DNA from 2 places in the Synechococcus sp. A10-1-5-1 genome. Region 1 is predicted to be linked to the other one. Evidence: predicted binding sites of a transcription regulator. Region 1 holds the regulator's gene; the other holds the start of a gene.

Region 1 (14,587 bases):
CCTCGATCGCTCGCAGGATGGAGAGCTTGTTGGTGCCTGGGGTGGGCAATCCCATCGAAAAAGCAGGTGTTTGGCCGGAAAGTAGCGACCACGACAGCGTCTGCCCAGAAATGTTGAACTTTCGAAGTGCTAGGCCCGCCGCAGGGTCTTGAGCGTTTCCTCCAGGACGTCTCCGGCGCGCTCCACCTCGGTGCTGGTGCTTGGGCGCCCCAGGCTGAAGCGCACCGAGGCCGCCGCCTCCAGGCGACTGCGGCCCAGGGCTTGGAGCACGTGGGAGGGTTCGCCCGCGGCGCAGGCGGAGCCGCTGCTGACCGCAAGGCTGCGGCGTAGGCCTTGATGCAGGGCGTTCCCCTCGACTCCCTCGATGCTGATGTTGAGGTTGTGGGGCAGGCAGGGGGCTGCGGCACCGTTGCGCTGGATTCCCCCCAGGGCTTGGCAACGCTCCCAGAGGGCATCGCGGAGCTGAGCGAGCCGCTGGCCCCGCTTTTCTCGATCCGCCTCGGCCAGCTCCACTGCTCTGGCCAGGCCGACGATCAAGGGCACCGGCAGGGTGCCCGCCCGCAGCCCCCGCTCTTGGCTGCCCCCGTGTTGCTGGGGGGCCAGCTCAATTCCTGGGGCGATGGCCAGGGCCCCGATTCCTTTCGGGCCATACAGCTTGTGACCGCTGAGGCTGAGCAGGTCGATGCCGAGCTCGCGTGCCTGCAGGGGGATGTGTCCGACCGCTTGGGCCCCATCGCAGTGGAAGAGGACCTGGCGCCTGCGGCAGAGCTCAGCGATGGCCGCGAGCGGCTGAAGCACGCCGATCTCATTGTTGGCGGCCATGACGCTCACCAGAAGCGTCTGCGGGTTGAGGGCCTGCTCGAGCCGTTGCAAGTCGATCAGACCATCGACCTGGGGCGGTAGGCAGATCAGCTCAAAGCCGTGCCCCGCGAGGTAGCGCAGGGGATCGAGGACAGCCCGGTGCTCGGTTGCCAGGCAGACCAGGCGCCGGCGGGTTCCGCCGCGCTGTAATTCCGCCTCCGCCACACCTTTGATCGCCAGGTTGTTGGCTTCGCTGGCTCCGCTGCAGAAGATCAGCTCCTCGGGGGCGAAGCCCAGGCTGCCGGCGATCGCGGCCCTGGACTGCTGGACCACGGCGGCAGCGGTGAGCCCAGGCCGATGCAGGCGACTGGCGGGGTTGGCGAAGTCCTCGGTCCACCAGCGCGCCATCGCCTCCACCACCGCCGGATCGCAGGGGGTGGTGGATTGATAGTCGAGGTAGGTGACGCCGGAGCCCATGGACACCCATGCTGGCAACCATGCTGCCGTTCTCGGGCGCCATGGGCCGTCGTATTGCACTCCTGTCGTTGCTGCTGGGTTCCGCCGCCCTCGGGCTTGGCGCCCGGGCTCAGGAGGTCCGCGATGGCGTTTTTTTCAAGCCTTCTGAGCAGCGGCCCGCTGATCTGGTGGTGTTGCGGGAATGGGGAACGATCGAGGGCATGCACCTGATCGGGGTACATGGGGTTAAGCCTGATCCAGGCGACGCCACGGCCCGGTCGATCGTTGTCTGGGTGGAATCGCCGACGGGGGTTGAGCTGGCTGTCGACAACCTGCGCTGCAGTGCCAGTGCGCCGATGCGCCTGACCAAGCGCGGCAATGCGCTCTTGATCAAGGAGCTCAACCCCGGGGGGCAGGTCACTGAAGCCAACCGCATGGATCACAAGATCTGGTGGGCCGCCTGTTTCCCGGACCAGGCCGGCAAAGACCCCGCCACCCTCCAGGCCTTGGCCAGGCAGTTGGGTTACTCCGGCCAGCTGATTGAGCAGCAGCAGGTGCTGCCTGGAAACCCTCGATAGATTGCGCCGATGAGCCTCGAATCCGACACCCAGCCCGACGTCACGCCAGCGGCTCCAGCGCGCTTGCTGCTGGTGGATGACGAACCGGGGTTGCGCACCGCTGTACAGGCCTACCTCGAAGACGAGGGGTTTGCGGTGACAACGGCCGTCGATGGTGAGGACGGCTGGGCCAAGGCCCAGGAGTTGTTGCCGGATGTGGTGATCAGTGACGTGATGATGCCCCGCCTGGATGGCTATGGCCTGCTGCGGAAACTCCGCGAGGACGAGCGCCTGGGCGGCACGCCCGTGATTTTTTTGACGGCCAAGGGGATGACGGCCGATCGCATCGAGGGCTTTCAGGCCGGCTGCGACGACTACATCCCCAAGCCCTTCGACCCCGATGAACTGGTGGCGCGGGTGCACAACGTGGTCAAGCGCCAGGAACGGCTGCTGACCGAAGCCGCCCGCTTTGCCGATGCCGACATCGGCCAGATGGCGAAGCAGATCACCGAGATCCGCTCCCTACTGGCCACCGGTGGCAGTAAGCAGCCGACCGCGGCGGTGAAGCACGAGTTCACCCCCCGGGAAGCCTCGGTGCTGCAACTGGTGGCGGAGGGAATGATGAACAAAGAGATCGCTCGGCGCCTGGAGACCTCGATCCGCAACGTCGAGAAGTACGTCAGCCGGCTGTTCACCAAGACCGGCACCGCGAGTCGCACGGAATTGGTGCGCTACGCCTTGGAAAACGGCCTGGTTGAGTAAGGACTGGCTGCCGGCGGCCCTGAACAGCGGTCACCGCTACCGGGACCGGGTCCAGGCGGCCGCTGCCAGCACGGTTGGCTACTACGCCGAGCGCTATGTCCATTCCGATCCATCGGTCTGGAGGGAGCGTCTGGCCGCCGGTGAGATCTGGTGCAACGGCCAACAGCTCCGGGCCGATGTGGCGTTGGCCGCCGGGGATCAACTGCTCTGGCATCGGCCCCCCTGGGAGGAGGCCGCCGTGCCGGTGCTGAGCCAGCACGCGGTCGTCTTTGATGACGGCGATCTGCTGGTGCTGAACAAACCCAGCGGTCTGCCGGTGTTGCCCGCCGGGGGCTTCTTGGAGCACACGCTGCTGACGCAGCTGCGGTCCTGGGCCCCGAAGGCCCGGCCCGTGCATCGCCTGGGGCGATTCACCTCCGGGGTGTTGGTCTGCGCGCGGCAGCGCTCAACCCGCGCCAACCTGAGCGCGCGCCTGCGGGAGAGCACCGCAGATGTCACTGTCCGTCGGGGCTGCCTGAAGGTCTACCGGGCGTTGACCGAACCGTTGCCGGCCGATTGGGGGCTGGGGGAGACCCGCCCGATCGAGACCCCGATTGGTTTGCGGCCCCACCCCCTGCTGGGGCAGTTGTGGTGCGCGGCCTTGGCCGGTGATGCGTGCGCCCTGGCCTCCCGCAGCGCCTTGACCTTGCTCGAGCGCCAGCCGGGTCGCTGCTTGGTGGAGGTGGAGATCGCCACGGGACGGCCCCACCAGATCAGGATTCACACGGCCGCCATCGGATCTCCTCTGCTGGGGGATCCCCTCTATCTGCCGGGGGGAGAGGCGCGCGCTGAGGTGCTTCCCGGAGCTGGCGGCTACCAGCTCCATGCCCACCGACTCAGTCTGGAGCCGGAGGGGCTTTCCCTCGAGGCGCCCCTGCCCTCAGGCCTTCTCGAAGGCCAGCAGCCGTGAGAAGTAGAAGGGGGCCTTGTTCAGGCTGCGGCGCTTGAGCACGAAGCCTGCCTTTTCAGCGGCCTGGACGATGCCCTTCTCGCGAAGGGTGTAGGCGCGGGTGGTCTTGCTTGGACCGGGGAAGAGCTGGCCGATCTTTTTGAGCACGGCCAGGACCGGGGTGTAGGGAGCGAAGCTGACGATCAGGTGCTTCTCGGCCATGGAGGCGAGGTGGCGAACCATCTCCTCGGCTGGTTCCTGGGGGTAGTGGATGAAGACATCCAGGCAGACCACGGTCTCGTAGCGACCGCTCAGGCTCTCCAGGTCAGAGGCCAGGTAGCTGACGCGGCCAGGGGCGATCCCAGCTTCATTGGCCCGGCGCTCCGCTTCATTGACCATGGCCTCCGAGAGGTCTGAGGCGGCAATGGAGCCGGCCCCCAGTTGGGCCAGGGGCAACGTGAGGCTGCCGACGCCACAGCCGGCATCACAGAAGCTGCGGCCGCCCAGGTTCCCCTGCTCCTGGAGCCAAGCCAGCACGTTGTCGACGGTCTTCTGGTGGCCGATGCGGATGTTCCGCTGCACCTTGTTGACGTCACTGGACTCGCTGTAGATGCGGTTCCAGCGATCGAAACCGGTGGTTTCGAAGTAGCCCTTCACCTCTTGCTTCTCGGCCTGCTTTTCCGCGGCCTTGTCGTTGAGGAGCTGATCGGCGGGCATTCGGCGGAGGGGGGAGATGGGGCGGATCCTATTCAGGCGGCCCGGATCCAGCGCAGGTCGGCACTGGGCCCACTCCAACGCAGGGTTTCGCCGATGGGCAGCCCTTGGAGTTGCTGTTGCACCCGGGTCGCCCCACCCAAGAGGCGCCGGGGCAGGACGGTGGCCGCGGCGATGGCCCGATCCGGCTCACCGCTCCAACGGGCCAGCCGTTTGACCCCCTCGAGCAGCGGCAGGGTGACCCCAGCCAAGGTGCCGTCCTCGAGCCGGCAACTCCCCTGCTCGACGATCAGCGTGCGGTCATCCCAGCGGTGCAGCCCGTCGGCCAGGCCATAGGGGGCTAGGGCATCGCTGACCAGCACCACCTGCTCGGGTGCGAGCCGCTGCAGCAGCACCGCCATGGTCGGATCCACATGGACGCCATCGGCGATTAAGCCGAGGGCGATGTCGCCCCGCCGTACCGCCGCGCCAATGGGTCCAGGACTGCGGTGATGCAGTCCTGCCATTGCGTTGAAGCTGTGGGTCAGCATCCCCACCCCCCGCTCGAAGGCGCGACTGGCCTGCTCCGCCGTGGCCTCGCTGTGCCCCAGGCTGACCAGGATTCCTCGATCGCGCAGGGCGCCGATCACCGCTTCGGCCCCCGGCAATTCCGGCGCCAGGGTCACCAGCGCGATCTCCGCTTCAAAGCCGCCGATACGCTGATTCAAAGCCTCCAGGCTCGGCGAGGCCAGGTGTTCGGCCGGGTGAGCACCGCGTTTGCCATGGGCGAGAAAGGGGCCCTCGAGGTGTGCACCCAACAGGCGGCAGCGGCCGCTCCGGTGTTGGAGGCGCGCTTGGCGCAGCACCTCTAGGGCTTGGCGTAGCGGCGAGAGGGCGCAGGTGACCAGGGTGGGGCTGATCGCCTCGACCCCATCACGCCAGAGCAGCTCCAGTAGCTCCAGCAGTTGGGGGAGATCGCTCGGCTGTAGCTCGGGAAAGGCGAGTCCCAAGCCACCGTTGATTTGCCAGTCGATGCCGGCGGGGCTGAGCCAGTCGCCATGCCAGTTCTCACCCGCGGCGGCACTGCCCTGGGGCATGGGCTGGGTGGTGGCGATTCGCTCGTGGGCCAGCCCGATGCGCCAGAGCCCTGGCTCTCCAGGTAGGCGAACGTGGCTCAGCCAGCGCATTCGATGCGAGAACGGAACCATGTCATCCTCGCTGCGAAAGCCGAAACGTGCCGATGTCTGACGCTGCGCTGGTGGCTGTGGTGATGGGGAGTGACTCCGACCTGCCCACCATGCAGCCCGCCGTCGAGATGCTGAACCGCCTTGGGGTGGCGACCGAGGTCCGGGTGCTTTCGGCCCACCGGACACCCTTGGAGATGGTGGACTTCGCCCAAGCTGCCGCTGGTCGCGGCTTCAAAGTGATCATTGCTGGGGCTGGCGGGGCCGCCCACTTACCCGGCATGGTCGCCTCCCTGACGGTGTTGCCGGTCATCGGCGTCCCGGTCCAGACCAGGGCCCTCTCCGGAGTGGATTCCCTCCACTCGATCGTGCAGATGCCTGCAGGCATTCCGGTCGCCACCGTGGCGATTGGCAATGGGGCCAATGCGGGCCTGCTGGCGGCTCAGATCTTGGCCACGGCCGATGGGGCCCTGTCGGCCCGCTTGGCGGAGTATCGCCAGTCCCTCCATGATCAGGTGGCGGCGAAGGATGCCCGCTTGCTGGAGCTGGGCAGTGCCGCTTACTTGACACAGATGTGATCGGTTGGGGCGATGTTGGGGTGACCCATGCTTGAGCGTCTGGTTCTTCCGCCCTGGTTGCGCCTGAGCCTGGCGCTGCCTCTTTTGGCGTTGAACCTCTGGGTTCTGCGGCAGTTGCTCTTGCCGCTGGCTCCCTTCCCGGCCCTGTTCGTCGGGGCTGCGCTCATCGCCTTTTTGCTGGACCTCCCCACCCGGTGGTTGGCCCGTCGCGGGCTGCCGCGGGGTTTGGCGGTCCTGTTGGTGGTGGGTCTGTCCTTGACCCTGCTGGTCTTGGCCGCCCTCTGGCTGGTCCCGCGGCTGATTGAGCAACTCGGAGAGCTGATCAATGCTTTGCCGTCTTGGTTGGTGGAGGCTGAGGGCCTGCTGGATCGCCTGGAGGTCTGGGCCGCCGATCGGGCACTGCCCACGGAATTCACGGATCTGAGCAGCACCCTCTTTGCCCGGGCCAGTCAGCTGGCGAGCCAACTCAGCCAACGGGCCCTGGGGATCTTGGGCGCCACCGTGGGGCTCACGGTCAACGTCGTGATCGTGGCTGTGTTGGCCCTGTTCCTCTTGCTGGGCGGGGATCCGATCGTGGCGGGATTGGCCCGCTGGCTGCCCGAGGGCACCCGGGAGTTGGTCACCGGCACCTTGAATCGCACCTTCCGGGGTTACTTCGCCGGGCAGGTGTTGTTGGCGTTGATCCTCAGCGCCTTGCAGATCGTGGTCTTCACCCTGCTGGGGATTCCCTATGGGGTGCTCTTCGCCGTGGCGATTGGGTTCACCACCCTCGTGCCCTACGCCAGTGCAGTGACGATTGTCTTGGTCAGCGTGCTGCTGGCCTTGGATGATCCACGCACCGGCCTGGAGGTCTTGGCGGCGGCCATCAGCGTCGGTCAGGTGGTGGATCAGGTGATCCAGCCGCGTTTGATGGGCAGCATCGTTGGCCTCCAGCCCGCCTGGCTGCTGGTTTCACTGCCGATCGGGGCCCGTGTGGGCAGCTTGATGGGCTTTGGCGATCTATTGGGGTTGCTGCTGGCAGTCCCGGTGGCCAGCTGTTTGAAAACCTTTCTGGATGCCTGGGGGCAGCAGCCCGCCCCCGATGGGATCACTGAGGAATCACGCCCGCTTCGCGCAGGTGGTTGATCACCAACTCCACGCAGGCCTCCAGGCTTTGGCTGCCGGTGTCCACCCGCAGTTCAGGCTTCTCGGGGGCTTCGTAGGGGCTTGAGATCCCGGTGAATTCCTTGATCTCGCCAGCACGGGCCTTGGCGTAGAGCCCTTTGGTATCCCGCTCTTCGCAGACGCTCAGGTCAGCGGCGCAGTGGATCTCCACAAAATCGCCGTTCTCCACCAGGGCCCGAGCCCGGTCACGGTCGGCCTTGAAGGGGGAGACAAAGGCGGTCAACACGACCACGCCGGCATCGAGAAACAGCTTGCTCACTTCACCGATGCGGCGGATGTTCTCCTCGCGATCCGCATCGGAGAAGCCCAGGTCCTTGCAAAGCCCGTGGCGGATGTTGTCACCGTCCAGTACGTAGCAGGCCAGGCCGCGTTCAAACAGCGCCTGGTTCACCGCATTGGCGAGGGTGCTTTTGCCGGAGCCACTGAGGCCGGTGAACCAGAGGATGGCGCTGCGATGACCCCGCTGCTCAGCCCGGGCGGCCCGATCGACCGAGGCGTGGTGCCAGGCGATGTTGGTGGAGGCGCCCTTGTTGGTGAGCTCTCCGTAGGTGGGAGATGCGGTCATGGCGGGCCTGGGGAGCGACGTCGGGCCATTCTCCCCGCCAGCGGTTCCAGCTCCTAGCCGCCGGCTTGTTTGGGCCGGTAGCCCGCCTTCTCCAGGGCAGCCAGGGCCGCGGCGACTTGATCGCCCTGCAGTTCGATTACCCCGTCCTTGACGGTCCCGCCGGTGCCTGCGGCCGCCTTGAGCTGTTTCAGCAGGGCTTTGAGATCGCTCTCGGCTGCCTCAACCCCGGTGATGGCGGTCACCATCTTTCCGCCCTTGCCGGCCTTGGTGCGTTGCACCCGCACCCGTTGCTGGGCCTTGGGGCTGGATTCCGCTGGGGCACTACTGGCCCGTTGCAGGCTTTCAGGCCGCGTGAATTCTTGCCAGCCACCCTTCGGCATCGCTTTGGATCTGCGTCGGTTCCAGTTCAGCGCAACGCAGGCCAGTCCTGTCACCACCGCCAGTTCCTAACCTGAGCCGAATCCGCGCGCTCCTGGTGACCAGCACCGCTCCTTCGATGACGTCGGCCCAGGGCGCCCCCGACCCGGCAGAACTGGCACTGGAGTCCAGGCCCAACAGCTTGGGTCGCTATGGCCAGTTCGGTGGTCAGTACGTTCCCGAGACCCTGATTCCCGCCCTGGCGGAACTGGAGCGGGCCGCCGCCGAAGCCTGGAAGGATCCCGCCTTTACCGAGCGGCTCAACCATCTTCTGCGCAACTACGTCGGCCGCCCCAACCCCCTCTATGAAGCGGAGCGGCTGAGCGAGCACTACCGCCGCGCCGACGGGGGCCCTCGCATTTGGTTGAAGCGCGAAGACCTCAACCACACCGGTGCCCACAAGATCAACAACGCCTTGGGGCAGGCGCTGTTGGCGCTGCGGATGGGCAAAAAGCGGATCATTGCTGAAACCGGTGCGGGTCAGCACGGCGTGGCCACCGCCACCGTCTGCGCCCGCTTTGGCCTCGAGTGCGTCGTCTACATGGGCGCCGAGGACATGCGCCGGCAGGCCCTGAATGTCTTCCGTATGCGCTTGCTTGGGGCCACGGTTCAGCCCGTGACCGCTGGCACCGCCACCCTGAAGGACGCCACCAGTGAGGCGATCCGAGATTGGGTCACCAATGTGGAGACGACTCACTACATCCTGGGCTCGGTTGCTGGCCCCCATCCGTTCCCGATGCTGGTGCGTGATTTCCATGCCGTGATCGGAGAGGAAACCAAGCGCCAGTGTCACGAGGCCTTTGGCCGCAACCCCGATGTCCTGGTGGCCTGTGTCGGCGGTGGCTCCAACGCCATGGGCCTGTTCCATTCCTTCGTTCCCGACACCAACGTCCGCCTGATCGGCGTGGAAGCCGCCGGTGATGGCGTCCCGACTGGACGCCATGCCGCCACCATCACCGAAGGCCGTGTTGGCGTGCTGCATGGGGCCATGAGCCTGCTGCTGCAAGACAACGAGGGGCAGGTGCAGGAGGCGCACTCCATCAGCGCCGGTCTGGATTACCCCGGGGTGGGACCCGAGCACAGCTACCTCAAGACCATCGGCCGGGCTGAGTACGGCGCGGTGACGGACGCTGAAGCCCTTGATGCCCTCCAGCTGCTGTGCCAGCTCGAGGGGATCATTCCGGCCTTAGAGACTGCCCACGCCTTCGCTTGGCTCGATAAGCTCTGCCCCACTTTGGCTCCAGGCACCGAGGTCGTCCTCAACCTCTCCGGCCGCGGCGACAAGGATGTCAACACGGTCGCGGATCGCCTGGGAAGTGCCCTCGGCGGCTAGGGCTCAGCTGAGCAGTCGATCGAGGTAACCCGCTACGCCCTCCACCGCTGATCGAGCGGTGGAGTAGGCCATCCGCATCGGACCGATCAGGGCAACGTGGCCGGAGGCGCCGCTGCGGTTGCCGTAGCTGGCTTGCACCACGGCGCAGTGCTGCAGGGCGGGATGGGGATGTTCCGAGCCAATCCAGACACCGCCTTTGTCATGGGCGGCTTCGCTTTGTAGGACTTGTTGGGGCTCCAGCTCCACCAGCTGCAGGAGGGGTTTCAGGCTGGAGCTGCTTTGGAATTCCGGCTGCCCGAGCAGCCCCGCCACCCCGAGGCTGACCGCCCCTTCGTTGCTACCCCCTCTGGCCAGGCTGTGGCTGCTCAGACCTTGCCGCAGTAGTTCTCCGCTGCTGCCCAGTTGGCTAGGGAGCGCCTTCCAATTCAGGCGGCCTGATCCCCCTTGGAGTTGATCGCTGGCCCAGCGCTCCAGGGCTGGGACCTGGGTGCCCAGTTCTTTGGGCATTCGCAGGTTGAGGCAGCTGGCGGCTGCTCCCTTTTCCACCAACAGCACCAGCAGCCGATCGTTGCTGGGGACCAGGCGCACGGTCTCCAGACTTCCGCCCAGCTCCTGGGGCCGGGTAATCAGGCTCATCAAGCCGGTGAGGTCGGCCAGGCGGCGGGCGAGCTGCAGCAGCAGGTCATCGAAGGCCGCCCACTGAAGACTGAGGCCCGTGAGTTCACGGTTGAGTTGACCGGCGGCGGCCCCCGGCGCGGGCAACAGGCAGTCCACGTAGTGGCGATACCCCAGTTGGCTGGGGACGCGGCCGGCGGAGGTGTGGGGTTGGGTGAGCAGTCCGCGCTGCTCCAGCGCGCCCATGGCTGAGCGCACCGTGGCGGGGCTGGCCTTCAGGCCAAAGCGACGCACCAGGGTTTGGCTACCCACGGGCTCCGTGGTGTCGACGTAGTGCTGCACCGTCGCTTGAAGCACCTCCTTTTGCCGGCGGGGCAGGGGCTGCAAAACGGTGCAATCGGGCCTCAGAGCCGATGCTACGGGGCCTAAACGCTGGCGCGGGCTGAATGCAGGAAAAAGCGGCGGTAGTCCGGGTCCTGATCGAGCAGATCCAGGAAACGATCCCGGTCGAGCCGCAGCAGTAGGCCATCCCCGCGGGCGCGGACCGTGACGGCCCTGGGTTGGTCGTCGATTAGGCCCGCGTCGCCGAAGAAATCCCCTTCTTCCACCAGCCCCTGTTTGATCGGAATCCCTCCCCAGAGGTCGTTTTGAAGCACCTCCAAGGTGCCAGCCACCACCACATAGAAGGCATCGGGGGCGTCTCCTTCGCGGAACACCTCCTCGCCGTGGCGGATCCGATCGCTGACGAATTCCGAGGCCAGCCAGACCAGCAACTTGGGGTCGACCCCGTGGAACAAGGGGATGGTGGCCAGGCGCTCGGGTGTGATCCGGACCCGTTGCCCTAGCTCCAGGTTGAAGCCGCTCATCTGGCGGTGCCAGAAGGAGGCATAGAGCCCTCCGGCGGCCAGCAGATCGTTGTGGTGACCCAGCTCCACCACCTGGCCGCGATCGATGACTGCGATCTGATCCATCGCCGCAGCGGCCCGCAGTCGGTGCAGGACGGAGACCACCGTGCGGCCGTCGCTTAGCTTCCGCAGGGTCGTGTTGATTGCTTCTTCAGTGTTGGGGTCGAGGGCGCTGGTGGCCTCATCCAGCAGCAGTAGCCGTGGGTTGCGGACGATCGCCCGGGCGATGGCGATCCGTTGCTTTTGGCCGCCAGAGAGGCGACCGCCGCCGGGCCCGACCGGGGTCTGCAATCCGTCCGGCAGGGTATGGATCAGGTCCCCCAGTTCGGCGGCCATGGCCGCCTCTTGAACCTCCTGATCGGAGGCATCAAGGCGGCCCAGGCGGATGTTGTCGGCGATGGAGAGATCGAAAAGGACCGTCTCCTGGGGCACCAAGGCCACTTCCTCGAGCCACTGGCCCCGGTCGGTGTTGCCAAGAGGAACCCCATCGACCAGCAGGCAACCCTGCTGCGGCTCGATCTGCCGCAGCAGTAGCCGCAGCACGGTGCTTTTCCCCCCTCCGCTGGGGCCGACCAGGGCGAGGGAGCTGTTGGCGGGAATGGTCAGGTTGAGCTGGTTGAGCCCTCCACCGCCTGGGTAGCGGAACTGCACGTGCTCAATCGCCAGTTGCTCCCGCAGGGCAGGCGGGCTCGGCTCCATCCCCCGGGTCACCGCCTGCGACCGCTTCGCTTTGGGCAGCTGCTCCTCGAGCAGATTCAAGGCCGTCGTGGCGGCCTGCAACGGCAGCAGGGAGGCGCCCAATTGCCACATGCCACTGACCATCGCCGTGGCGATCCCCAGGGCGGAGACCAGTTGCCCAACCGTGAGCTGCTGTTCCAGCACCAACCAGGTGCCCAGGGCAAACACGCTCACCAACGTGAGCATGGCGGAGGCGGTCAGGGCGGCCTGTTGGAGGCCTGACATCGCGCCGACCCGCTGGGCCCAGCGCATCAGATTCCGGTTGCGCCGATTGAATTCCGAGCGGGTGGTGCTGCGAAGCCCAAAGAGATCCACTAGCTCTCGGCTGCGTAGGCGCTCGCTGGCGTAGCTGAGCAGTAGGCCCGCTTGCTCGACCCGGGCCTCTTCCCGCCTGGCCAGAGCTGGGGTGAAGGCCACCTGGCTCACCAACAGCAACGGGGTGAGGACCACCGCCACCAGGGCGAGACGCCAATCGCTGGTGAACAGCAGCAGGACGCCGATGAACAGCTGAGCGACCGTCCAGGTGAAGAGGGGCAGCTGCGTGACGACGGCGTTCTCCAACGTTGGGATCTGAAGGGCTAGTAAGCCCTGTTCGCTCCCTTCAGCGCTGCCGTCGCTGGGGTTGGCTTGCTCCAGCAGATGCCCGAAGAGCCGCTGGCGAAAGCCCGTTCCCAGTTGGCTTCCCAGGGCGGCAAACAACTTGATGGACAGACCGTTGCAGGCCACCGCCACCAGGAGCCAAGCGCAGGGCAGCAGCAGGAGCACCGCCACCGGTGGGCCACTGCTGGCTTGATCAATCACCTGGTCGATGACCAGCTGCAGCAGCACTGGGATGCCCACCATCAGCAGCGGGTCTGGCAGGACCGTGAGGATGGCCAGGACCGCCTTCAGCCGTTGGTTGCCGAAGTGGCGCCACAGTCTGAGGGGCAGCAGCAGCGGAAACATCGGCCGGCTCAACCAGCCAACCGATAGCAAGCAGCTGCGGTTTTGACCGCTTAGTAGCGGGGCACGCTGGGGTCGGCCGAGACGCTCCAGGCATCGATGCCGCCCTGCAGGTTCAAGACCTGCTCGTAGCCCTGGGCCTCCATCAGCCAGCAGGCAAATTGCCAGCTGCGAATCCCGGCATGGCAGAGCACGACCACCGGTGAATCCCGGTTGATCAAGCTCGAGATCTGATCGATCCAGGCCTCCGATTGGCTCAAGGGGAGATGGATCACGGGTTGCTGGAGCCGCGCGAGATCCAGCTCCATGGCTTCCCGCACATCCACCAGTTGCAGCGTTTCTCCGGCGTCCAGACGACGCTTGAGTTCTGTGGCGCTAACGCTTGTGGGTCCAGCCATCCAGGCACCCTACCGGCGGTGACGGGGGTGCCAAAGATCGCCTCGATGCATAAAGATGAGGCCAATCCTGTAAGCAACGCATGAAGGCCCGCCCCTTCTTGGCGGCACTGCTGGCGGTGGCGTTGGCGATGCTGAGCTTTGGCTTTGCGGGTTGGTGGTTGCTGCTGCAGCGCAGTCCGCTCGCGTTACAACAGCAGGCCTTGTCCTTGCCGCTGGCGGCGCGCTTTGTCCCCCGTACGGCGCCCTTGAGCCTGCATTGGTTGGTGGGTCCGGATCAGCCCGCCGCCTACGCCCGGGCCGTCGCCCCACCCCGTCAGCGCCGTCAGGCCGCAGCGGCCGCCGATCGCCTGCGCGATGGGGCCTTTGCCGCGGCGGGCCTGGACTACGCCTCGGAGCTGTCCCCTTGGCTTGGGGATGAGAGCAGCTTTGCCTTGCTCACCCCTCCCGGAAGCGGGGAGTCTCCCGGTTGGGTGTTGGCCCTGCGCAGCCGTGACAACGAAGGGGCCCGGCGTTTCCTGCAGCGGTTCTGGCAGACCCGCAGCCTGGCGGGTACCGATCTGCAGATCACCAGCTATCGCGGCATGGGCTTGATCAGCGGCCGCGGGGCGCTGTTGGGGCAGGACCCCCAACCCTTGGCTACGGCACTGATCAATGACGATCTGGTGCTGATCGCCTCAGGTCGCGGTGTGTTGGAGCAGGCCCTCGATGTCTCCCAAATCGATGAACTGAATCAAGCGGCCAGTGCTCCTCTGCAAAAGGCCGTCAAACGGCTGGGAGAGGGTGTGGCTTTGCTGACGGCCCGCCCTGAAGCAATGGAGCAGTGGCTCGGTTTGCCGGTTGGCGCTGATGGGGACCAGTCGGCGGCGGTGGAGTTGGTGCTGGCCCTGGCCCCCCAGGGATCCGGTCTCCAGGTGGATGGCCTGGCCCAGCTGCGGGATGCCCTACCCAGCCTGGGCCCTGTGAACAGTGATCTGCTGCGTCAGGTGCAGGTTGGTGCCGACAGCCTGGCCCTGCTGATAAACCCTGCTGCGTTGCTCGGCGCTGATGCCGCCAATGGCTGGAGCAACCTGCTGGGTCCGGCCCTGAGCCAGGCGCTGAACAAGGAAAACGGTCCCCTGCCGGCCTTGGTGGCCGCGGCGGATTCGGGGCCCCTCCTATGGGCCCACCAGAACGAGGGCTGGTTGCTGGGCACCCGCGCTGATCGTCCTGCTGCGGAAAACCTGCAGCCGGCGCTGGAGGCTGATGGCTACAGCGCTTCCCCGCTAGAGAGCCAGGGGCAAACCCTCCAGGCCTGGACCCGGCTGGAGTCGAAGCCGGTGAAAGGCAATCCCGACCAGCTCCAAGCCCAGTTGGCTGGCGCCCGCGCGAGCCAAGGAGGCATCGCCTGGTGGGGACAAGGTCTGGCGATCCTGAATCAGCAGCATGAAGGGCGTCGTTCCCCCCAGGAGCGCCTTGATCAACTGGAGCTCTTGGGTGCGCCCCAGGCCCCCTTCCAGTGGTCGATGGATGGCCAGGCGGCCCAGGGCTTGCTGAGCCACTGGACGCCCTGGC
Region 2 (14,587 bases), 240 kb from region 1:
CCTGCAGCCGGCTGATCAGGGCCCAGAGCAGGCCCAGGATCAGTCCCCAGCTGCAGCTGGAGGCCAATAACCGTTGAAGGGCCGTGCTGTCTTCACCGGATTGTTGGCGGGGCAGTTGCCATCCCAGTTGCAGGGCACCCACGAGCAGCAGTAGCACCCAGGCCGGAATACTCAAGCCCAGGGGGCGAAAGACCAACAGCTTCCAGTGCAGCAGGCTGGAGCCGGCCGCCAGACCAATCAGGGCACAGACCGCACCTGAAGATCCGCTCCAGGTGCGTTGGATGGTCCAGCGTTCGGCGCAGATCGCGGCCAGGGTCAGGCAGGCCAGGGCCGTGAGGCTGTAGCGCAGGATCACCTGACCTAAGGGCAGGGGCGAGTTCCCCAGAACGATCAGCAGCACGGTCAGATTCACCGCGGCCTCCACGCCGTTGCCATGCACCCAAGGAGCACTGATCCAGCGCCAGACCTCCCTTGGCCTCGTGGCTTGCTCGCTGCTGAGACTCCAGCGATGTCTCAAGGGTTGGCGCCAGGGCCCGATGCTCAGGCTGGCAAGGCCGAGTACCAGGACCATGCCCCCGCTCCAGCCCCAGCCATCGAAGATCAGCCGGTCCAGTTCTTGCCCAAACCAGCTCAGCACCAGCGCGCCGCAGGCTGAGAGGACCAGCCCTGGAGCGAGGGGTTCGAGCCGGCGCAGGGTGGGCCTGAGCTTGCCCTCAACCGCTTGAGGTTTCGGCGCTGACGGTGGTGAGGAGGGTGCGCTTGGCGGTGGAGCTTGGCCACAGGCCGCGTTGAGCAGATCCTCCAGCTCGGCCTGGACTTCCGGTGAGTAGGTCTGCCGAATGTGTGCTACCAAGCTTGCTCGGGCACTGGCTTGGCTGGCGCCTTCCCCATGGAGCAGTTGCAGCAGCAGGGGTTGGTTGGCGAGGTCCCGGATCGGCCCCTTAAGGCCGTCCTCAGCACCCAGGGCATCGATGAGGCGGTTGGCGATTGCCCGCCCGCTCTTCAACGCCTCAGGGTTCTGGATCAGCCATTGGCGCAGCTGCCTGCCGAGAGTTGTGCCGAGGCCCATGGCTTGGGATCTGTGGGCTGAGCATAAAAAAGCGCCCCCGAGGGGGCGCTTGAGCACTGAACACGCGTCTGAGCTCAGTTGTTGATCGTTGCAGCTTGAACCCGAGCGCGGGCTCGGGAGAGGGCCTGTTGGGCCTTCAGCTTTTCAGTGCTTGCGGCTTGACCTTCGAACTTGGTCGCGGCGGCGGTGGCCGCTTCCAGTTCTTTGTTGGCTTCATCAGCATTGATGGAGCTGCCGAGTTCAGCGGTGTTCACCAGAACGGTGACTTCATCCGCTTCGATCTCAGCAAAACCACCTTGGAGAGCAATGGCTTTCCAGTCGTTGTTCTCGCGAACCCGAAGCACCCCGTAGTCGAGGGCGGTGAGCAGGGAGACGTGACCGGGAAGAATGCCCAGTTGGCCTGTGGTGGAAGGAAGGATGACTTCGTCGGCGGGGCCGTCGAAGACGCTCTGGTCTGGGGCCAGAACGCGGAGGGTGAGAGACATCAGCTAACGCTCCGGATCAACCTTTGGCGTCGGCTTGGATCTTGGCAGCCTTTGCCTTCACTTCGTCGATGTTGCCCACCAGATAGAAGGCAGCCTCGGGGAGGTGGTCCAGTTCACCAGAGAGCACCATGTTGAAGCCCTTGATGGTGTCCTCAAGCTTCACGTACTTGCCGGGCATGCCGGTGAAGATCTCAGCCACGAAGAAGGGCTGGGAGAGGAACTTCTCGATCTTGCGGGCGCGGTCCACGGTGCGACGGTCGTCTTCGGACAGTTCGTCCAGACCGAGAATCGCGATGATGTCCTGGAGCTCCTTGTAGCGCTGCAGGGTGGACTGCACAGCGCGGGCGGTGCGGTAGTGCTCATCGCCCACAACGGCGGGCTGGAGCATGGTGCTGGTGGAATCAAGGGGATCCACAGCGGGGTAAATGCCCTTGGAGGCCAGACCGCGGCTGAGCACGGTGGTGGCGTCCAGGTGGGCGAAGGTGGTTGCCGGTGCGGGGTCGGTCAGGTCGTCCGCAGGGACGTACACAGCCTGAATCGAGGTGATCGAGCCTTCCAGGGTCGAGGTGATGCGCTCCTGGAGAGCACCCACGTCGGTACCGAGGGTGGGCTGGTAGCCCACAGCCGAAGGCATGCGGCCCAGCAGAGCTGAGACCTCAGAACCGGCCTGCACGAAGCGGAAAATGTTGTCGACGAACAGCAGCACGTCCTGCTTGTTCACATCGCGGAAGTGCTCAGCCATGGTCAGAGCCGAGAGACCCACGCGCATGCGGGCGCCGGGGGGCTCGTTCATCTGGCCGTAGCAAAGGGCCACCTTCGACTTGGACAGGTCATCGGGGTTGATCACGCCCGATTCCTTGAATTCCTCGTAGAGGTCGTTGCCTTCACGGGTGCGCTCGCCCACGCCAGCGAACACCGAGACACCGCCGTGCTCTTTGGCGATGTTGTTGATCAGCTCCTGGATCAGCACGGTTTTGCCCACGCCGGCACCACCGAACAGGCCGATCTTGCCGCCCTGGCGATAGGGAGCCAGCAGGTCGATCACCTTGATGCCGGTCTCGAACACCTGGGGCTTGGTTTCGAGGTCGGTCAGCTTGGGAGCTTCGCGGTGGATGGGGGCGGTGGCGGTGGTGTTCACCGGACCCTGTTCGTCAACGGGCTCGCCGAGCACGTTGAAGATGCGGCCCAGGGTGGCTTCACCCACAGGCACGGAGATGGAGGCGCCGGTGTCGATGGCGTCCATGCCACGCACCAGACCGTCGGTGCCGCTCATGGCCACGGCACGCACGCGGTGGTCGCCGAGCAGCTGTTGAACCTCTGCGGTCAGAGCAACGTCTTGACCAGCAGAATTTTTGCCCTCAATGCGGAGAGCGTTGTAGATCTTTGGCAGCTTGCCGGCCGGAAATTCAACGTCGATCACCGGTCCGATCACCTGCCGGACGATGCCTTTGGTGCCGGTGGCAGTAGCAGCAGCCATTTAAAGGAGAAGTCGCAGGACGCGCAGCGGGATCATTCCCGCCTGAAGCGGCGCAAACATACCACCGCGACCCCGGGCCCCGTCACCCCCCCCGTCGCGCTGTTCGGTCACCCGCCCCACGAGATGGTTGTGAACTCGTGAAGCGAGCCCATAACTTGGCACTCAAGGGATGTGAGTGCTAACTCGCGTTCCCAGGCGTGAACACGCCGCGACCCTGGCAGCGTCTCTGGCGCCATGCCAATGGTTTCGCCACCCAACTCGAATTCCATCCATGGCTGCTGTTTCCCTCAGCGTTTCCACCGTCAAGCCCCTCGGCGACCGCATCTTTATCAAGGTCTCCGAGTCCGAAGAGAAGACCGCCGGCGGCATCCTTCTGCCTGACTCCGCCAAAGAAAAGCCCCAGGTGGGCGAAGTGGTGCAGGTGGGCCCCGGCAAGCGCAACGACGATGGTTCCCGTCAGGCTCCTGAAGTGAGCATTGGCGACAAGGTCCTCTACAGCAAGTACGCCGGCACCGACATCAAGCTCGGCAGCGACGAGTACGTGCTCCTGTCTGAGAAGGACATCCTGGCTGTCGTCAGCTGAGTCCGAACACTTTTCCCTAACCCCACTTTCCGCGAGAACCGCCTCCCATGGCTAAGCGCATTATTTACAACGAGCAGGCTCGCCGCGCTCTGGAAAAAGGCATCGACATCCTGGCTGAGTCCGTTGCCGTGACCCTGGGCCCCAAGGGCCGCAACGTCGTCCTCGAGAAGAAGTTCGGCGCTCCTCAGATCATCAATGACGGTGTCACCATCGCCAAAGAGATCGAGCTCGAGGACCACATCGAGAACACCGGTGTTGCCCTGATTCGTCAGGCCGCCTCCAAGACCAACGATGCCGCCGGTGACGGCACCACCACCGCGACCGTCCTGGCCCACGCCATGGTCAAGTCCGGTCTGCGCAACGTCGCTGCTGGCGCCAACGCCATCACCCTGAAGAAGGGCATCGACAAGGCCGCTGAATTCCTGGTCGAGAAGATCAAGGAGAACGCCAAGCCCATCAGCGACTCCAACGCCATCGCCCAGGTCGGCACCATCTCCGCTGGCAACGACGAGGAAGTCGGCCGGATGATCGCCGATGCCATGGACAAGGTTGGCAAAGAGGGTGTGATCTCCCTCGAGGAAGGCAAGTCGATGACCACCGAGCTGGAGGTCACCGAGGGCATGCGCTTTGACAAGGGCTACATCTCCCCTTACTTCGCCACCGACACCGAGCGGATGGAAGCGGTTCTGGAAGAGCCCTACATCCTGCTGACCGACAAGAAGATCGGTCTGGTCCAGGATCTGGTGCCCGTGCTCGAGCAGATCGCCCGCACCGGCAAGCCTCTGCTGATCATTGCTGAGGACATCGAGAAGGAAGCCCTGGCCACCCTCGTGGTGAACCGTCTGCGTGGCGTCCTGAACGTGGCCGCTGTGAAGGCCCCTGGCTTCGGCGATCGCCGTAAGGCCATGCTCGAGGACATCGCTGTCCTGACCAACGGTCAGCTGATCACCGAGGACGCCGGCCTCAAGCTGGAGAACACCAAGCTGGAGATGCTGGGCACCGCCCGCCGCATCACCATCAACAAGGACACCACCACCATCGTCGCCGAAGGCAACGAGGTGGCCGTGAAGGCCCGCTGCGAGCAGATCCGCAAGCAGATGGACGAAACGGACTCCACCTACGACAAGGAGAAGCTGCAGGAGCGTCTGGCCAAGCTCAGCGGCGGTGTGGCCGTGGTCAAGGTGGGTGCCGCCACCGAGACCGAGATGAAGGACAAGAAGCTGCGCCTGGAAGACGCCATCAACGCCACCAAGGCGGCCGTTGAAGAGGGCATCGTTCCTGGCGGTGGCACCACCCTGGCCCACCTGGCTCCTGCCCTCGATCAGTGGGCTGCCTCCAACCTCTCCGGCGAAGAGCTGATCGGCGCCACCATCGTGGCTTCCGCTCTCACGGCTCCCCTCAAGCGCATCGCTGAGAACGCTGGTGTGAACGGCTCCGTGGTGGCCGAGCACGTCAAGAACAAGCCCTTCAATGAGGGCTACAACGCCGCCACCGGCGAGTACGTGGACATGCTGGCTGCCGGCATTGTCGATCCCGCCAAGGTGACCCGCTCCGGTCTTCAGAACGCTGCCTCGATCGCAGGCATGGTTCTGACCACCGAGTGCATCGTGGCTGACATGCCCGAGAAGAAGGAAGCAGCTCCTGCCGGCGGCGGCATGGGCGGCGGCGACTTCGACTACTGATCGCCTGTCGGGGAGAGACTGACCTTCTCCCCTCCAACTCTTCAGTTATCGCAACGCATGTGGGGCACATCCGTGCCCCTTTTTTGTGCCGGTCGAGCGGTGCTGATCCGAGGCAACCCAGCTCTTCTGTATAGATACTGCAATGCAGATCTATGCAGGAGGGCTGTTTTCTGTTTGCGGGGGGGGCGACGCGTCGAAGGTGGAACACTCCGCCGCTGAACCGGGAAATAGATCCAAGAGGAGAGGCGTATTGTTCTTGCTATATGAATCTTGGTTGTGTCGCGTCCTGGTGCCTTCGCTGCGAACTTCAGGCCTGACGTCTTGGATCGCTTTAGGGATCTCTGCCGGCGTCAGGGCAAGCAGTACACGAAGGTTCTCGAGCGTCTTGCTCAGGTGTATCTGGAGACCGAAGGTGCCGTGCTGGATGGAGCGGCCTCTGCTGGGCTGGCGGATCCCGACAAGAAGAAGCGGCTGGTCCAAGTGGAATCACTCCAGAACAAGCTTCTGGAAGATCTCTTGAAGCGTGTGGAGGTCCTGGAGAAGCAGAAGGTGAAAACCGACTATGAGATTGAGCGTGTTCAAAAGAGCGTTGCGTTTCTGCGCTCCGGTCTTCAAGAACCTGGTTCCAAGGGCTGAACGGTTAAGGACTCGTTGTGCCTCGTGTTCGAATGAAAGTCTGAGTTCCCTGGTCCTTCATGCTCGCTTTTCGTCGCTGGTTGCGTGAATTCACGGAGTTCTTCTTTCAGAAGGGCAATGCCCTGAATCTGGCCATCGCGGTGGTTGTGGGCACGCAGTTTCAGCAGATCGTCGATGCGCTCACGAAAGATCTCTTGATGCCCTTGGTGAATCCATTGATTCGCAATGGCGGCTGGGAGAAATGGGTCATCCCCTATGCGGGGGGACAGCTCCTGATTGGTCAGGCGCTGAATGTTCTGCTCAATTCCCTGATTGTGGGATGGGTCCTGTTCTTCATTGTCAAAGCGATCAACCGCTCCCAGCGCGTCGCTACGGCAGGAGTGGATCGCCTGCGCGCTCAGCAAGGCGATGGGAAGGAGGTCTGAGCAGAGGGCGGCGGCGGCCGCTTTGGGATCCTCTGACAATGTTCATGGTGAATAGTTTGTGTCCCGGCCTGTCTGAAACGGTATCGGTCATCACCGAATGAGTTCGCGTGCCGTTTCTTTCGCGACAGCGCAGATTGCTGATCGCTGCCCTCACTGTCCCTGCGCTTCAGTTGCTGGCGGGTGCCTTTCTTCCGGCTCAGGCTGCGGAGGCGGCGCTCTCTAGTTCCGATAACACCCTGCTGCTGATCTCAGCGGCGATGGTCCTGTTGATGACCCCTGGCCTGGCCTTCTTTTATGGCGGCTTTGTCAAGGGGCGCAATGTCCTCAACACGATGGCGATGAGCTTCGTGATGATGGGCATCGCCACCTTGGTCTGGGCCAGCTTTGGCTTCAGCCTGGCTTTCGCCGATGGTGGGGTGGCCCAGGCAGTGGTGGGTAACCCCTTCACCTTTGCTCTTCTGGAGCGTCTTCCTGAGGTCTGGGACGGTTTGGCTGTTCCCGGTCTGACCTTTGCCCTGTTCCAGGGGATGTTCGCGATCATCACGCCGGCCCTGATCTCCGGCGCCCTGGTGGAGCGCATCAGCTTCCGCTTCTGGTGTCTCTTCACGCCGATCTGGCTGCTGCTGGTGTATTCCCCTCTGGCCCACATGGTCTGGGGCGGCGGCTTCCTGGGCAAAGACCTGGACTTCGCGGGTGGCACGGTCGTGCACATCAGCTCCGGTGTCTCGGCTTTGGTGCTGGCGGGGTTGATCGGTGCTCGCCGCCAGTGGCCCAAAGCGATTCGCCCTCCCCATGACGTGACCCAGATCCTGCTGGGCACCGGACTTCTCTGGTTTGGTTGGTTCGGCTTCAACGGCGGCAGCCAGCTGGCTGTCGGCGGTGCGGAGATTCCATTCACCACGACCCATGTGGCCGCCGCTGCTGGTTTGGTGGCCTGGTCCCTGGTGGAAACCTGGCGCGATGGCAAGCCCACCGCCGTGGGACTGGCCACCGGTGCTGTGGCTGGTCTGGTGGGTGTGACCCCCGCCGCTGGTTTTGTGACCATTGGCTCGGCCATGGCGATCGGTGCGATCACCGCGGTCCTCTGCGCGGCCTCGGTGCAGCTCAAGGTGAAGCTGCGCTTTGACGATTCTCTCGACACCTACGCGGTCCACGGCGTGGGCGGCACCGCCGGTGCTCTGCTCACGGGTGTCTTCGCCAACGCGGAGCTGATCTCTTCCCATCCTGCCGGGCAGGTCTTGGCCGAACAGGGCCGTGGAGCCCTGGTGCTTGGCCAGCTCCAGGCGGTGCTGGTGGCCTATGGCCTGGCGGCCATCGGCACCCTGCTCATTGCTGGAGTTCTGCGTGGCCTCGGTGTTCAATTCCGGGTGAGCGAAACCGCCGAGAACCTCGGCGTTGACGTCGCTGAACACGGCGAAGAGGCCTACGCCGAGCGGGTTGGTTCCCCTCAGCTGTTCTGAACGAAGAACCAACAAGCAAGCCCGGGGTGCAGTGCAGCCCGGGCTTCTTGCTGTCTGGGTTTAGGCGTTGGCCTTAAAGCTCAGTGCCACGCCGTTGTTGCAGTAGCGCTTGCCGGTGGGGCGAGGGCCGTCATTGAAGACGTGGCCTTGATGGCCGCCGCAGCGCTGGCAGTGGTATTCCGTGCGGGGCACGATCAACTTGAAATCGACGCTGGTGCCGATGGCATTGGCCAGCGGCTCCCAGAAGCTGGGCCAGCCGGTGCCGCTGTCGTATTTCGCCTTGGAGCTGAACAGCGGAAGATCGCAGCCGGCGCAGTGGAACACGCCGGCGCGTTTTTCATCGTTCAGGGGGCTGGAGAAAGGGCGCTCGGTGCCCTCTTGTCGCAAGACCTGATAGGCCGCTGGCGACAGGCGTTGTTTCCACTGGGCGTCGCTGAGTTGCCACTGCGGATCACCGGCTTTGGCGGCCGCTTCCGCTGGTTTGCCGCCCACCAGAAGGGCCAAGGAGGCGAGCAGTCCCCGTCGTGTCATGGATTTAGAGGCCTTTGAACCAGCCGGCACTGAGGGCCGTGGCCAGTCCCATGAAGATCGCCAGCAGGGTCCAGGTGATGCGATTCAGGGTTGCCTCAGCGCTGCGCGCGCTGCTGAACATGGAACTGCCGCTCGAGGCCAGTCCCCCCATGCCATCACCCTTGGGGCTGTGAAGGAGCACGGTGATGACCAGCAGTGCACCACTGCTGAGCCAGATCCAGGTGAGGGAGGTTTGAATCATCGATGCAGCCTAGGCAGTGACTAGACGCCGAGGGTCTGAGGGATGCGGCTGGGCTGAGATGGGCTACCCAGGGGTGTGATCAAGGAGGTGCCAGTCATCCGGCTTGGCTGCTCCAACCCCAGGATCTCCAACAGGGTCGGGGCCACATCGGCCAGTCCACCGCCACTGCGCAGTTCCACGGCGGTGCCATGGCCAGGGATCTTGCGCTTTTCACCCTCCACCAAGATCACCGGCACGGGGTTGGTGGTGTGGGCGGTCCAGGGCAGGCCATCGGGGCCTTCCATCAGCTCGGCATTGCCGTGGTCCGCGGTGACGATCAGGGTGCCGCCCATGCGGTTGGTGGCCTCCAGCAGGCGGCCGACGCTCTGGTCGACGGCACCGATGGCTTCCACGGTGGCCTCCATCGCGCCGGTGTGGCCGACCATGTCGGGGTTGGCATAGTTGATCACCACCAGGGAATAGATCCCCTTGTTGATGGCGGAGATGCAGTTGTCGGTCAGCTGTTCCGCTGACATCGCCGGGGCCTGGTCGTAGGTGGCGACCCGCGGCGAGGGGACCAGGTGGCGGTCTTCTCCGGGGTAGGGCTGCTCGATGCCACCGTTCATGAAATAGGTGACGTGGGGATATTTCTCGGTTTCGGCGGTCCGGAACTGACGCAGGCCGGCCTCCGAGACCACCTGACCCAGCAGTCCATCAAGGGACTCGGGTGGGAAGGCCACGCTCACCGGTAGTCCCGCTTCGTACTGGGTGAAGGTGACGACGTTGAGGTCGGGAATGAAGGTCCGCTCAAACCCATCGAAGTCATCGAGCACCAGGGCTTTGACCAACTGGCGGACCCGGTCGGGGCGAAAATTGAACACCACCAGGCCGTCCCCGGACTGGATCGCTCCCTGGGCTAGGCGGGTGGGTTCGAGGAATTCGTCGTAGATCTCATCGCCGTAGGACGCGCGGAGCACCTCCTGGGGCGATTGCTCGGTGATCTCAGTGTCTTCGGTGAGCAGGCGGTAGGCCTTTTCAGTTCGCTCCCAACGGCTGTCACGGTCCATGGCCCAATAACGCCCGCAGAGGGTGCTGATCCGGCCAATACCCGCTTTTTCGATCTGGGCTTCGATCGTGTTGAGGAACGGCTCAGCGCTCTGGGGAGGCGTGTCGCGGCCATCGGTGATGGCGTGAATGCAGACCTCCTTGAGGCCGCGGGCTTTGGCCCATTGCAGCAGGCCGCCCAGGTGATCGATGTGGCTGTGGACCCCGCCGTCGGAACACAGTCCGATCAGGTGCAGTGTCTTGCCGCTGCTCCGTAGCTGATAGGCCAGGGCATTGAGTTCAGCATTCTCAGCGATGCTGCCGTCGCGAACGGCCTGGCTAATGCGGACCAACTCCTGGCGAATAATCCGTCCGGCCCCAATGGTCAGGTGTCCGACTTCCGAATTCCCCATCTGCTCGTCCGGCAGGCCGACTTCGGCGCCGCTGGCTTCGATCAGGGTGTGGGGATAGGCATGCCAGAGGGCATCCATGACCGGCGTTTGCGCAGCCCGGATAGCGTTATGGATGTCGTCGTGGCGGTAGCCCCATCCGTCCAGGATGCACAGCACAACCGGGGCAATCGCACCCTTCTGGGAGGAACCTGAAGGACCGGCGCCTGGTGACGCCGCTTTGTGCGAGCCCGATTCGGTGGACGGTATGACTGTCACCCGATAAAACCCCGCCTTTCCCTGCACGACCAGATAGATCCAACCTACCTCTTGCCTTGCGCTGAGCCAGTCCCCAGCATGGTTGCGTCAGCTTTTGGCTACACCAGGGGTTGTCCATACCGTCGCTCGCCCCTCTCAATCCCATGGCAGTCGATCGCGTTGAAATCTTGTCCGCGGTTGAGTTGGGAAGGACCCTGAATCGTCTGGCCTCCCAGGTATTGGAGAGCGTCGATGACAGCCGCGATCTGGTGCTGTTGGGGATTCCCACCCGGGGGGTGGCCTTGGCTGAGGTCCTGGCCCAATTGCTCGAGCAGCTCGCGGGCCATCCTGTGGACTGCGGCAGTGTCGATCCCACCTTTCACCGGGATGACCTGGATCGGGTGGGCACCCGCCTGGTGGCACCCACCTCTTTGCCCTCCAGCCTCGATGGCAAAGAGGTGCTGCTGGTCGACGACGTGGTCTTCACGGGGCGCACCGTGCGGGCCGCCCTGGAGGCGCTGCAGGCCTGGGGGCGTCCCCGCCGCGTCTCACTGCTGGCGATGGTGGATCGCGGTCACAGGGAGTTACCGATTCAGCCCGACTTCTGCGGTCGGGTGGTTCCCACGAATCGGCAGGAGCTCATTGCTCTTTGCCTCAAGGGCATCGATGGGGAGGAAGGGGTGTTCCTGTTGAAAGGGGAGCCCGAGGACTGACCCTCAGGCCACCGCCTCGAGTTCGTCGGCGCGGAAGTGGGCGCGGAACTTCCCGAAGGCCACGATCACGGGCATGGTCGGGCTGATGGTGCGGCCCTTGTAATCGTTCAGCACCTGGAAGACTTCGCCCTGCTGGCCCTTGAGATCGAAGGCCTGGCCGCGGTGCTGAGGGTGGTGGAAGACCACAACGCTCTGGCTGACCGTGACTTGATCTCCTGCCTGCATGAAGAGGGCCGCTGAAGTGGGGCCATCCTGTCACGCGTGATTAACGCCTGCAGGCCGTTTCGGGACCGTCTTCAACGACCTCTCCCCCTAATTCCGAGCAGGCCTGGCTGAAGGCTTGCCAGTCATCCAGTCCCTGCTTCAGCTTTTGACTCACCAGGCGGTTGAGCTGCGCCTCGGGAACGTTGGAGCCCAGGCCGCGATGGGAGTCGTGGTCACCATGGTCACGCTTGCGGAGCCCCTCGATCCCTGCTTCGACCTGTTTCCGCAGCCCTTGGGTGCGTTCGCGCCACCAGGGGTGCTCGATGCGATTGAGGGCGTCAAGCGCTTCCCACCAGCGCTCTTGAGGGATGAGCCGGGCGGCTCGGTCCTTTTGGAAACGGTTGCGGCTCCAGTCCTCCCGCAGTTGATCGCCAACTGCTGTGCCTTGGGGGTTCTGGTCGGCATTCAGGCTCTTCAGGACCTCTAAGGCCTGATCCAGTTGACCGCGGCGATAGAGGCCAAGGGCTTCGTTTTCGAGTTGCTTCTGCCAAGCCAGTAGGCGCTGTTGGTCCTCTGGGGTGCTGTTGCCGGAATTGACCAGTAGGCGCTGCAGTTGAAGCGCCTGGGCTTGGCGTTGTGATTGCCAGAGCTGCTCGGCTTTGAGCCGCCGGCAGTGGCTGAGTTCCAACGGTGCCTGGCCTCCGAGCCAGCGCAGGGCCAAGAGCTGCTCGCCATAGAGCAGGCAGTCATCCAAACGCCCCGCCTTGGAGGCTTGCTCGAGGCGTGCCGGGAGTTGTTTCTCCCACCAGTAGGCCGCGCCGACCCCAGATGCCACCAAGCCCAAGGTGAGCACCAGCCAAAAACGCGGAAGCCGGTGTCGGCGGATGGCCAAGAGGCGCGTCAGGAATCCAGCTCCGTTCTATGGAGCTGCCTCCCAGTGATCACGCGGCCAGGGGCAGAGCTCGAGCCGGCCTAGCGGATGGCCCCCAAATCCATGGCGCTCTGGCGGGTCTGGGTTTGCAGATCCAGGCTTTCGACTTGCAAGTGACAGGCCGAATCAATCCAGAACCGCAGCTCCATGCGGTCCTCCCCCGGGGTGCCGCAGGGGGTCAGGGGGATCTGGATCGGTGTTTGCGCCCAGGCTTTGACCCTGGCGGCTCCTGCGCTTTTGCGGCGCAGAACCGGGAGGCCATCGACAAAGACCACCTCGCTGCGCTCTTCCGCCTGGGGCTCTCCGAGCACCAACTCCAAGGCGTTCTGTTCCGCTTCGCTGCAGGAGAGGCGTATCACGAGAGGTTGCTCGATCGGCCAGCTCTGACCAGCCATAAAGAGGGGGTGCCAGCGGTGTTCCGCGCTGCGCTGATCCCAGCAGCGCAGGGAGACCCCTTGGCTGAGGACGTCTTTGATGCGAACTCCGGGGGTCAGGCTCAAGGCCCCCAGGGCGACGGCTTCAACGGGACGACTCCCCCGCAGGGGCGTGCCCGGGAGTCGCTGCTGGAGCCACTGGCGAATCAGAGGGATCTGGGCACTGCCACCAACCGGCAGGATCGCGTCGATGTCCTCGCTTTGGACGCCCGCGGCCCGGGCGGCGGCCAGGACGGTCTCCAGCAGTTCATCCAGCAGGCTCAAGAGCCCTTGGTCCTCCAGCAATTGTTCGAGGTCCGCTCGCTGCAGGCGCAGGGGGATCGCGTTGGATACTCCCGCGGGGGTCCAAAGGGCGAGGGCTTCCTCCTGAGCGCTGAGCTCGCATTTGAGCCGTTCGCAGACCTGCAGCAGTCCCCGTGGCGGATGGGGCAGGTCAGGGCAGAGGTGAGCGGCGATCCAGTGGTCCAGATCGCGTCCACCGATCGCCAGCCCGGCTTTTCCCAGGACCTCTGCGGTCCGCAGCGTTTGCTGGCTGCTGTTGAGGTTGCGCCCGCCAAAGCGCAGCAATTGGGCGATGGGGGCGGCCCGTCCTTCGCCCCCGGGAAGCGCCACCAGCGATAGATCGGTGGTCCCCCCTCCGACATCGACCACCAGGACGCGGCTGCCTGGGGCAAGGCCCGCGCCGATGGCCGCAGCGGTGGGTTCATCGACCAAGGCCACATCCGGGACGTCCATGGCCTCGACGGCCTCCAGCAGCCATTGGCGGTAGCCCCGATAGCCATCAATCGGGGCGGTCAGCACCAGGCGATCCGGTGCGAGATCCTCCGGCAGATGGGACCAGATCTGCTCGAGCAGCAAGCGTCCGCTTTGTTCCGGCGTGAGCCAACTGTGATTGGCCTCGCTGCTGGGTTGGGCAATGAGGCGTTTGAAATCCCGCTGCAGTTGGGGCCCTTCGCATTCCAGGAAGCCCCCTTCAACGACTTGCCGACCAATCAGGGGCTGACTGGCGTCCCGCTCGGTCAGCCAGATCAGGCTGGGGATGGCCACGGGATCCGCGCTGCTGAAGGGCGGCAGGGGCAGAAGGCGGGCGGCCTGATCGCTGGCGCCTTGATGGGCCACCACCGTGGTGGTGCTGCCGAGGTCAATGGCAAGGGTGCCGGCCATTGGCCAAAGCTGAAGGGAAACTGCCGTCTATGAGGGTGACGCAAAACCAGACTTCATGGTGAGACAAGCGGGACTTGTCTTGGATCATGGAGCGGGTTGCTGTTGCCCTGTGGTCGTTCTATCGGGAGGACCCCGAGCAGGCGCGTCGCTTGGATCCCTTGCTGGCCGCGCGGCTGTCCCGTGGTTGGGGTTCCTTGCGGATCGAGTGCAGGGATCTTGCCCACCGCGCCATGGTGTGCGGCGTCATCGATCTGCTCAGGCCGCCGCTTGAGGCGCTGCAGTTGGCTCGGGAGATTCGTTTGGTGGTGGCAGGTGAGGAGCCAATGGTCTTTCCCGTCAGCGTTCCCTTGCCCAGCAGTCTGCTGACCTACGATGAGTACATCGGCGAATAGTGCATGTATCTCGGCGTCAACGTCAGCCCCAAAGAGCTCGCGCAGCGCGCTGAGAATCTCGTCCGGCATTCCAGCAACCGCTACCTGACCACCGTTCGCATTGCTTTCCGCGCCAAGCAGCGCCGATTCGATGATTTCGACGGACTGCTGGAGGATTCGATGGTCAAGCCCGTGCAGCGGGCCATCATCGAGCTGAGCGACGAGCAGGATCAGCCTGACCTGCTGCCCGGCTAGGCCCCAGCCTTGGTTCCCACCCCTGTTGGAGGGTGACCTTGATTCAGCGTGAAGGAGAAGGGTGGCGGTTGGCTTGGGATGCCGGCCGTCACCCTTTTTCAGTGCTGATTGGTGGTGAAGGCTGGGCGGCCGAGCTCAATGAAGCTGAAGCCTTCAGCCTCCGGGATGGCCTCAGCGATCTGATCGCCCAGCACCGTCAGTTGATCGATCAGTTGATGCCCGAAGAGGCGATCGAACTGGAACTCGAGCGGGAGGG

The links. Region 1 encodes HrcA, which represses chaperone genes, less so after heat shock. Its sites were predicted from a motif close to TTAGCACTCNNNNNNNNNGAGTGCTAA; they were not measured.
Region 2: a site for HrcA is predicted at 3,187-3,213, ahead of groES (co-chaperone GroES). Genes of this name have one in related genera too.

Annotation. Positions count from the first base shown of each region.
Region 1 covers NZ_CP096032.1:1,815,864-1,830,450, forward strand. Annotated here, with positions in the region: gene MY494_RS09730 (hypothetical protein) at 1-55, opposite strand, end outside; gene MY494_RS09735 (cysteine desulfurase family protein) at 130-1,278, opposite strand; gene MY494_RS09740 (hypothetical protein) at 1,287-1,835, shown strand; gene MY494_RS09745 (response regulator transcription factor) at 1,845-2,576, shown strand; gene MY494_RS09750 (RluA family pseudouridine synthase) at 2,569-3,525, shown strand; gene bchM (magnesium protoporphyrin IX methyltransferase) at 3,496-4,221, opposite strand; gene MY494_RS09760 (N-acetylglucosamine-6-phosphate deacetylase) at 4,254-5,384, opposite strand; gene purE (5-(carboxyamino)imidazole ribonucleotide mutase) at 5,438-5,959, shown strand; gene MY494_RS09770 (AI-2E family transporter) at 5,987-7,084, shown strand; gene cysC (adenylyl-sulfate kinase) at 7,047-7,688, opposite strand; gene MY494_RS09780 (translation initiation factor) at 7,742-8,068, opposite strand; gene trpB (tryptophan synthase subunit beta) at 8,164-9,438, shown strand; gene MY494_RS09790 (heat-inducible transcriptional repressor HrcA) at 9,442-10,440, opposite strand; gene MY494_RS09795 (ATP-binding cassette domain-containing protein) at 10,479-12,641, opposite strand; gene MY494_RS09800 (rhodanese-like domain-containing protein) at 12,692-13,036, opposite strand; gene MY494_RS09805 (DUF3352 domain-containing protein) at 13,117-14,587, shown strand, end outside.
Region 2 covers NZ_CP096032.1:2,051,456-2,066,042, forward strand. Annotated here, with positions in the region: gene MY494_RS10965 (transglycosylase domain-containing protein) at 1-15, shown strand, start outside; gene MY494_RS10970 (rhomboid family intramembrane serine protease) at 1-1,069, opposite strand, end outside; gene atpC (ATP synthase F1 subunit epsilon) at 1,144-1,554, opposite strand; gene atpD (F0F1 ATP synthase subunit beta) at 1,571-3,031, opposite strand; gene groES (co-chaperone GroES) at 3,303-3,614, shown strand; gene groL (chaperonin GroEL) at 3,662-5,296, shown strand; gene MY494_RS10995 (hypothetical protein) at 5,573-5,932, shown strand; gene MY494_RS11000 (MscL family protein) at 5,992-6,357, shown strand; gene MY494_RS11005 (ammonium transporter) at 6,492-7,817, shown strand; gene msrB (peptide-methionine (R)-S-oxide reductase MsrB) at 7,878-8,348, opposite strand; gene secG (preprotein translocase subunit SecG) at 8,353-8,589, opposite strand; gene gpmI (2,3-bisphosphoglycerate-independent phosphoglycerate mutase) at 8,610-10,181, opposite strand; gene pyrR (bifunctional pyr operon transcriptional regulator/uracil phosphoribosyltransferase PyrR) at 10,424-10,972, shown strand; gene MY494_RS11030 (ferredoxin-thioredoxin reductase variable chain) at 10,976-11,197, opposite strand; gene MY494_RS11035 (hypothetical protein) at 11,238-12,068, opposite strand; gene MY494_RS11040 (Hsp70 family protein) at 12,149-13,705, opposite strand; gene MY494_RS11045 (hypothetical protein) at 13,792-14,097, shown strand; gene MY494_RS11050 (DNA-directed RNA polymerase subunit omega) at 14,101-14,331, shown strand; gene MY494_RS11055 (DUF1818 family protein) at 14,364-14,587, shown strand, end outside.